Regions from separate parts of the Eubacterium sp. AB3007 genome, predicted to be linked through region 2. Evidence: riboswitches for the same ligand, from Rfam matches in the RefSeq annotation. Region 2 holds a riboswitch; the other holds the start of a gene.
What was found. Region 2 has a riboswitch for S-adenosylmethionine ahead of P156_RS0110695 (N-formylglutamate amidohydrolase). Riboswitches for the same ligand answer to the same signal wherever they lie in the genome.
Positions count from the first base shown of each region.

Region 1: it holds a riboswitch for S-adenosylmethionine, as region 2 does, so the genes downstream of both, metK (methionine adenosyltransferase) here and P156_RS0110695 (N-formylglutamate amidohydrolase) in region 2, are expected to answer to the same signal.

Region 1 covers NZ_JIAD01000001.1:1,965,017-1,969,426, reverse strand. Annotated here, with positions in the region: gene P156_RS0109340 (ribose-phosphate pyrophosphokinase) at 222-1,343, opposite strand; gene metK (methionine adenosyltransferase) at 1,347-2,525, opposite strand; SAM riboswitch class I at 2,593-2,734, opposite strand; gene P156_RS0109330 (alanyl-tRNA editing protein) at 2,770-3,987, opposite strand; gene P156_RS0109325 (hypothetical protein) at 4,262-4,410, opposite strand, start outside.
Region 2 covers NZ_JIAD01000001.1:2,269,469-2,273,878, reverse strand. Annotated here, with positions in the region: gene P156_RS0110705 (WYL domain-containing protein) at 1-635, opposite strand, end outside; gene P156_RS0110700 (WYL domain-containing protein) at 625-1,875, opposite strand; gene P156_RS0110695 (N-formylglutamate amidohydrolase) at 2,008-2,694, opposite strand; SAM riboswitch class I at 2,781-2,868, opposite strand; gene tsf (translation elongation factor Ts) at 3,330-4,244, opposite strand; gene rpsB (30S ribosomal protein S2) at 4,263-4,410, opposite strand, start outside.

The DNA.
Region 1 (4,410 bases), 300 kb from region 2:
CCTCGTCGGGCTTTGTCTGTGCAGAAGCCGCCTGCAATTCGCCTAGATATACAAAATATGCCAGAGATCCCTGAAAATCTCTGACATATGCAACCAAATCTATTATATTCTCGCAGATTCATGCCCTCCGGGGTTTCGGAAAAACATGCATTTCTGTGTATGGCCTGGAAAAGTGGATATTTCGGCATCAAACCCGGCAGAATATCCATAAACCATATGTTTTATTTCTCCAGCAGTGCCTCTACCTTGTCTTTCGGATCGATGATGTTGCTGACGGAAACGTCATGATTGACAGCCGCGATCAGGTAGGCGGTGTACTTGGAACAATCCACCTCATGGAACCACTCACGCTCCTGCAGGTCTCTGGTCCGGTACGTCAGATTGGAGGCCAGCACACCCTTGATCATGCCGTCTGCATAGGCTTTGTCGAAGTCCTTCAGCCCACCGGTGAAGAGTCCGTAAGTAGCGTAACAGTAGATGTCTGCGGCACCGCGGCGTTTCAGTTCTCTCCCCACTTCCAGCATGGACTCGCCGGAGGAGATGATGTCATCGGTGATGAACACAGACTTCCCTTCCACGGAAGCGCCCAGGTACTCGTGAGCCACGATGGGATTGTGGCCGTTGACGATGGTTGTGTAGTCACGACGCTTGTAAAACATTCCCAGATCCACTCCCAGTACGGAAGAGTAGTACATGTTCCGGTGCATGGCTCCCTCGTCCGGAGAGACCATCATGAAATGGTCCTTGTCACAGACTATATCCGGAAAGTCCTTCTTCAGGGTCTTCAGCACCTGGTAATACGGCATGATGTTATCAAACCCCATCAGCGGCACCGCGTTCTGCACCATAGACTGGTGCGCATCAAAGCAATACAGGTTGGCTACGCCCATTGCCTGCAGTTCCTGAAGCATGCAGGCGGCATCCAGGGACTCCCGGAAGCTACGCTTGTGCTGACGTCCACCGTAGAGGATCGGCATGATGACACTGATGCGGTGCGCCTTCCCCCCCACCGCCTGGATGATCCTCTTCAGATCCTGATAATGATCATCTGGTGACATATGGTTGCTGTATCCGAACAGATCGTAGGTGCATCCGTAGTTGCCCACGTCCACAAATACGTATAGATCCCGTCCTCTGACGGTCTCGTTCAGAATCCCCTTGGCATCGCCAGAGGAAAATCGAGGGCATCCGCTGTCAACAATGAACGACTCCTGTGTGCCGGCCCATCCGCGCAAGTACTCGTCTACACGATCCACCAGTTCCTTGGCGCCCTCCGTTGCGACCAGACCGATCTGGCCCAGATGGCTCTCCGTCTTCAGTATTTCTTCAGGTTTAAAATGCATGCTTTATAACTCCTTCTTCAGTTCCTCTACCTTGTCAAGATGTTCCCATGTGAAGTCTACGTCGGTTCTTCCGAAGTGGCCGTAAGCTGCCGTCTTTCTGTAGATCGGGCGACGCAGGTCCAGATCCCGGATGATAGCTGCCGGGCGCAGGTCGAAATGACGGTTCACGATCTCAGCGATTTTGTCGTCGTCCATGACGCCTGTACCGAAGGTATCTACCATAACAGAAACAGGTTTCGCCACACCGATGGCATAGGCCAGCTGGATCTCCAGTTTGGTAGCAAAGCCCGCAGCTACCAGATTCTTTGCAACGTATCTGGCAGCGTATGTCGCAGAACGGTCTACCTTGGTTGGATCCTTCCCGGAGAAAGCGCCGCCGCCGTGGTGCGCATATCCACCGTAGGTGTCCACGATGATCTTGCGGCCGGTGAGTCCAGAATCCCCGTGAGGACCACCGATGACGAACCTTCCGGTGGGGTTCACAAAGTATTTCGTGTTCTCATCCAGAAGCTCCTGAGGAACGATCGGCCGAATCACGTACTCGATCATGTCTCTGCGGATCTGCTCCTGTGTGACATCGGGATCATGCTGTGTGGAGATCAGCACGGTATCCACACGCTTGACCTTGTCACCATCGTATTCCACTGTCACCTGGCTCTTGCCGTCCGGGCGCAGATAGCGCAGAGTGCCATCCTTCCGTACCTTGGCCAACTGATAGGTCAGCTTGTGTGCCAGCGCGATCGGCATCGGCATGTACTCCGGCGTCTCAGTGCAGGCGTAGCCGAACATCATACCCTGGTCACCGGCACCGATGGCCTCGATAGCGTCGTTCATACTGCCTTCCTTATGTTCCAGCGCGTCGTTGACACCCATAGCGATGTCACCGGACTGCTCGTCGATGGCGCTGAGTACGGCGCAGGTCTTGGCATCGAACCCGTATTCCGCATTGTTATACCCGATGTCATCGATGACTCCTCTGACCACCTTTGGGATGTCCACATAACAATTGGTACTGATCTCACCCATGACCATGGCATATCCCGTGGTCGTGGTGGTCTCGCATGCTACGCGGCCATTGGGATCCTGTTCCAGAATAGCGTCCAGAATCGCATCTGAGATCTGGTCGCACACCTTATCCGGATGCCCCTCGGTCACAGACTCGGATGTAAAAAGTCTCTTCATTTATTACCTCCTACTTGTGTAAAAAAACCTTCCCAATGGGAAGGCCGTCTCGTACGATTTACGATCTTCCTCATCTTTCAGGGCGCTGCGCGTCCTGTAGGATGTAGCACCTTGGCTCGCTGCGCCGCCGGATCCGCAGATCGCGTCTACCACAAAGCCAGGTTGCCGGGCGTCATAGGGCCTATTCCCTCAACCACTCTTAATAAGGATTTCTTATTCAATTATACCGTCTATACGTTGCTTGTCAACCCTGCTTAAGGGTCTTTTCCAAAAAATCCTCCAGACTGTCTTTGTCCGGGAAGAATGCCCGGGCCGAGTCCGGCCGTCCGCCGCCCTTCCCTCCGAAGGCTGCCGCGTGCTCCTTCACAAGCGCCCCACAGGCCGGTGTACCACCAGAGAGCAGCACCACCGTATTGACCGGTTCGCAGACCAGGGCGATGACGCCCGTGATCCTTCCCGCAAGCTTCTTGCCCAGGTTGAACAGATCATCCACAGAGAACTCCTGGTAGTGGGCTACCAGACCTGGTTCCATATGCGACGCCAGTCGCTCCGCCTCTTCCTCCAGCAACCGACTGCGCAGCGCTGCCAGTTCCGCATGGGTCTTCTCCGCTTTCTGCTCGAAGACCTCGAACTTCTGAAGAACGTCCTCCGTTCCCGCCGACAGTCTGGTGGACAGCTCGTACAGAGTGTCGAACTGCTGACGGTAATGCGCCAGAGCCCTGCCGCCTGCCTCAAAATAGATGCGGGACATCCCCTTGTTGGGCTCGATCTTGTAGATTTTCAGAAGCCCAACCTCACCGGTACGGGCAGGGTGGGTGCCACAGCAAGCCACGCAGTCCTCCGGATCCGCAGGGTCCCCTACCGTCACGATAGAGATATCCTCATCGAAAGCAAGCGGTTTGCGAAGAGGGTACTTCTCCGCCTCTGCTCTGGAGGCGAAATAGTCCACATGCACCGGTACATTGTCTGTGATCACCCGATTGGCATCGGCTTCCGCCGCCATAGCCATCTCCCAGGTGACCTTGTGGCAGTCTGCCTCTTCGTCGAAGGCAATGTCGATGGTAATGTAATCCTCCCCCATGTGGAAACCCTTGTTATGTCCGCCGAAGAGGCGATAGAAGGCCCCGGACAGGATGTGCTCCCCCAGGTGGCGCTGCATGTTATCAAATCGGTGGGACCAAAGTATCTCCATAGAAACATGAGCCCCCTCTGCAAGACCATCCGCAGCGCCCTGAAGCACGTGGATGATCTCCTCCCCCTCTTCATAGACATCGATCACGTCCCAGGACTGCTCTCCAACTGTCAGTGTCCCCCGATCGCAGCTCTGCCCTCCCCCGGTAGGAAAGAAGATCGTCTGATCGAGAATGACCCTGATCCTGTCTTTATCCTCGTAAAGTGATAATACATTTCCTTCTGCATTTTTCAAGTAAAAATCGCTCTGAAAAAGTCTGTTCGCCGTCATGTTTTCTCCGTTCTCCAAAATAATGCTTTGTTCTTCACAAAAATTGTGGATAACTACCTCTTGACAAATCTGAAATGGCGCTGATAATATTGCAATTTCAACATCTACGACCTTCCAAGTTATCAACACCTCAGCATGAATAAAATTGTATACGATTCTGAAAACCCCTGTGGAAAAACCCCATAATTGGCGAAATAATGGGAAGCGGGCCATGTTGAAAATCGTTTGCAAATCTGCGAACACCAGTTGACATAAAACCGGGCCACGATCCTTTTTATTCGATTTTTATGGCCTCCAGAAATTCCATGAAATCCTCGAATCGGCTATCAAGAAAACGCATCAGCACCGGCTCCAGAAACTGGAACGATCCCACATGATGCATGCGCCAGAATATCTCCGATGTATGCAGCGCGATCTCCAGCT
Region 2 (4,410 bases):
CCGACCGCTTCTGAAGGGTCAAAGGCATCAAGTAGAGTACACTTCCTGATCCTGGCTACGTTGATGGTATTATCACTCCTGTTTCCACTGATAATCAGGCGGAACTTATCGTCTTTCAGAGAGTATTCCAGTTTCAGCGGGATGCACACCCACTTATGGCTTTTTCCTTTGCCGCTCATGAACCTGATCTGAAGCTTCCGATGTTCGCGAAGTGCCTGCAGTACTATACGGAAATTCTCCACGTACTTCTCGTCCCTGTACGGATCGCCATCGGAGTATTGGTCGAAGTAGACGATCTCTCCCGGCTTATATAAAGGTTCTACATCCCCAAGACCATCTGCAGGCACGTCAAACAGACGGATCCTCGGATCCTCAAGCAAGGACTTCAGCCATCGTTTCTGCAGCGTGGTCAGCGGCATCTGCGGTTCATGTATCAGCGGCGTATCCAGATCTTCAGTCAGAAACGGCCACTCGCCGCTGTTAAGCGCGCCGGGGATGCTGAGGACGCTTTCTGCAAAGGCTTTACTGTCTGTGATCCGGTATATATCCTGTTGCGTCAACTCACCGTTGACCGCGTACTTCAGGATCTCGGCGACAGCATTGTAGTAGTTTCCGTAGATCTCGTTAAACAGCATCGCCCTCACCTCCATCCTTCAGATACATGTCATACATAGACTGCATATCATCGTAGAACACTTTCTCCACTTCGAGATTCGTGCAGCTCAGTTCCACGATGCGCCCGGTGAACGTACGAAGCCACGGAAGCATTTCAGATGCGTCATACACATCGATCACGAACCGATACTGGTTTTCGCCTGCCGGTTCAACATGCCCTTGCTTTCCCTCTCTTTCGAGTCTTTGGAGAATATGCTCCTCCTGCGGTTCAATGCGCAATGTCATTTCCAGATGATCCAGCTGCCTGCTTCTGCCGCTGGAGGTATTCCAAAGATGCGACGTGAATTCCTTCGCCGCTTCCAACAGTTCCGCCTTCTGAGGTGCAAAGGCACCCTTCTCGGCTGACTGGATCCTGTCGAGGCGGTACATGTTGAAATGCCTTCCCCCATCCTCTTTGCCGAGAAGATAGGCCCTGCCGTTCTCCGTGCTCATAGCAATCAGGAATGGAATGACCTCGTACTCATTGATTCTATTGTGTCTCTTACTGTCGACAGAAATGTTGACCGTGCAGTCATCCGTGATCGCATCAAACAACGTGCATACGATGTCGCTCTCCAGCGCATGCAGGATGTAATGATGCTTGTAGCAGAACAACTCCGCTTGCCTTTGCATTTTATCCAGCAGGAAGGATCCGATCACGCCGACCGGATCGATTTCCGAATAAAATGCCAGAGCTTCTTTCCAGCCGTCCAGGTTGACGTTGTCCTCGGCGATGCTGTACAGCATCTTTCTGCCGTCCTTCTCTGCCGTCAGGATCCCTGCTTCTGTATATTCCTTCAGCTTGTTTCTGACGGTGGACTCATCGAACACTTTCGGGTCGTCAAAAGCGGACATATACTCCTCATCGATCGTTTCTGTGATCTCGGACACGCCCAGTCTGACACCCGGTTGCAGAATGTCCAGGATGAAGAAGTTCAGAATGATGTCATTGGCAGTAAAGCTTTTGGCCTTGAACGCATTGTACAGAGGGTTGGCGTTAACCTCACCGCTGTCGACAGAAATAAAAGAGACCTTTCCAGAAGGTTCCTGCCGGAAAGACATGTAGTCGCCGAGCCAACTCTCGATGCGCCTGCGCTCATTGTCATAGCTGCGGGCACTCTTCTTATCGTATTCGTCTCTGGTCCTGAAGCCGTAGACGTAGAACTGGCGCATGTAGTCCCTTATTCTGTTGAAATTCTTGATTAATTCACTGTAAGCCATGACTCTATATTATATTTTCATATACCTTTTTTCGATTGTTTGTTGTAGTCTTACGAAAGATCCGTCTTCTCCAGAGAATCTCACAGATCCTTTTCCATACTTTTGTAGCTATCATATAACATCTCAATTCAATCACGGTCGCCTGAAAAGCGACTTCTTATTATTCAAAACCCGCTTATTGATTTCCAGCATAACTGATATGATTCCTGTATTCTTCTTTCCGTAGTATTGATTCGGAACCAGTGACCCCTGATATGGGTAATTCAGAGCAACTGTCAGCCCCAGGTTTCTGCAAAAGCAGCATATACTCTTCACAAGTTCTTCTGAATAGTAATCGGGCTCTGTCCCTATGCACACATCCGGGAAATCGGTCCACCCAAACAGGCGATTTACAGTCTCATCGCTGAAGGAATGTAGATCGATGATCAGACAGCGCTCATGCTCTTTCAGTATCTCTGTTGTCCTGCGATTCAATCTCGAGTGATGTCGGTCATAAATTGCTGACACCGATTTTCTGTGTTCTGTTGTAGGACAAAACATTTCTCTGCCCCTACTGTCACTGGTATAGATGAATCCCATACCATACGCTTCCATCGGCTCGCTGCCGTCACGGAACCGCTCCACATCACAATACAGTCTCGAATATGGAAATACGACTGTATTATTCGCAAAAGCAGGAGGAATCAGTTCTAAAACTCCGGTATCACACATGAAATGGTTCTCATCTTCCAGTTCTTCCTGCGAGATCAGCGCTGTCTTTCGGTACTCCTCCGGAATATACATGGACGCATGCGGCACATGTATCAGTATTGGTTTCATTCTGCTGTGCTCCCTTCTTTCATCCGCAAAGAGCACAACAACAGAAAAAGTCCCATCGCTGCGATAGGACTTTGCTTCAAAACTCGTCCCCATCGCTCAGGCATTAGCACCTTACCACTAAGGCAGGTTGCTGCACGGTCATCGGGCCTGTCCCTAACGTGCTCTTTATGGTCTAGTTAACTTGTTACTTAACTTATAGCATGTATGCCTGCATATGGCAAGGACCACTTTAACTATATGAAACTAATCGGAACATACTTACCGTCATTTCCCAGGAGCATCTCCTGTGACAACCTCTACTCTATAACACGAAATGATATGCGTCATATTTGCAAAAAATCCGAAAGAAGCAGGCGAAATTTTTTTCGGGATTTGACCCCGGGGTCAGAAGGCCAAAAAAAGACCAAAACCGGGGATAAGATACGATAATCTGCGATACGTTGCGGATACTATCCGGAAACGGTCACCGTCCCGCGGTGCCCGAAATCAAAGATTTCGACCGCTCTGGCGGCTGGCCTACCACGGCTCTGACTTCGCTCCGCTTGCCAGTCGCCGAGTTAGGACAAGCAAAAAGCCCTGGAAATGCAGTATTCCCAAGGCTTTCAAGGTTTCCCAAACGAAATTTCAGCAAATGATTACTTGTTCATCTGTGCAGCTACCTCAGCAGCGAAGTCCTCTTCCTTCTTCTCGATGCCTTCACCGACCTCGAAACGTACCATCTCAGTGACGGTCATGTCCTTGCCCAGTTCCTTGGCAACGTTAGCTACATACTCGCCGACGGTCAGATCGCTGTCCTTGACGAACTTCTGGTCTACCAGGCAGACATCCTTCAGGATAGCCTTGATCTTGCCAGGGATGATGCGATCCAGCAGCTCAGGTTTCTTGCCCTCGTTCAGCAGCTGCTGCTTGGCGATCTCGGTCTCGTTAGCCAGCCATGCCTGATCCACCTCGGTCTCGTTGACGAACTTCGGGCTCATGGATGCCACCTGCATGGCTACATCCTTCGCAGCTACGTTGATCTCGTCAGCTGCAGCGTCGGTCTTGATGCCGACGATAACGCCGATGAGTCCACCGTTGTGCATATAACCGGTGTACACAGTGCCCTCGGTGTTCAGCTTCTGGATGCGGCGGATGTTCATGTTCTCACCGATCTTGGCGATCTTGGCAGTCAGAGCCTCCTGCACGGTACCCTCACCGAAGAAATCCATCGCCATGAATGCGTCCATATCTTCACTTTCAACTTCCAGAGCCTTCTCAGCGAGTTTCTCTACGAATTCAATAAACTCTGGGTTCTTAGCCACAAAGTCTGTCTCGGAGTTGACCTCGACAATAGCGGCTTCCTTATGATCCTCGGAGAAAGCCAGACGAACCAACCCCTCTGCGGCGATTCTATCTGCCTTCTTGGCTGCCTTGGACAGCCCCTTCTCACGAAGCACGTCGATCGCCTTGTCGATGTCGCCGTCCGTCTCCATCAGTGCCTTCTTGCAGTCCATCATACCGGCACCGGTCTTATCTCTTAATTCCTTTACTAATTTTGCAGTTACTGCCATGGTTCCTGTTCCTTTCAATTACTCTTCTGTGCTCTCTGCAGCGACTTCCTCGATGTCAGTAGGAGCCTCTGCTACTGCCTGCTCCTCCATCTCATCGAAGCTCTCGCCCTGGTTACCCTCGATCACGGCATCTGCCATCTTGCTGGCGATCAGCTTGACTGCTCTG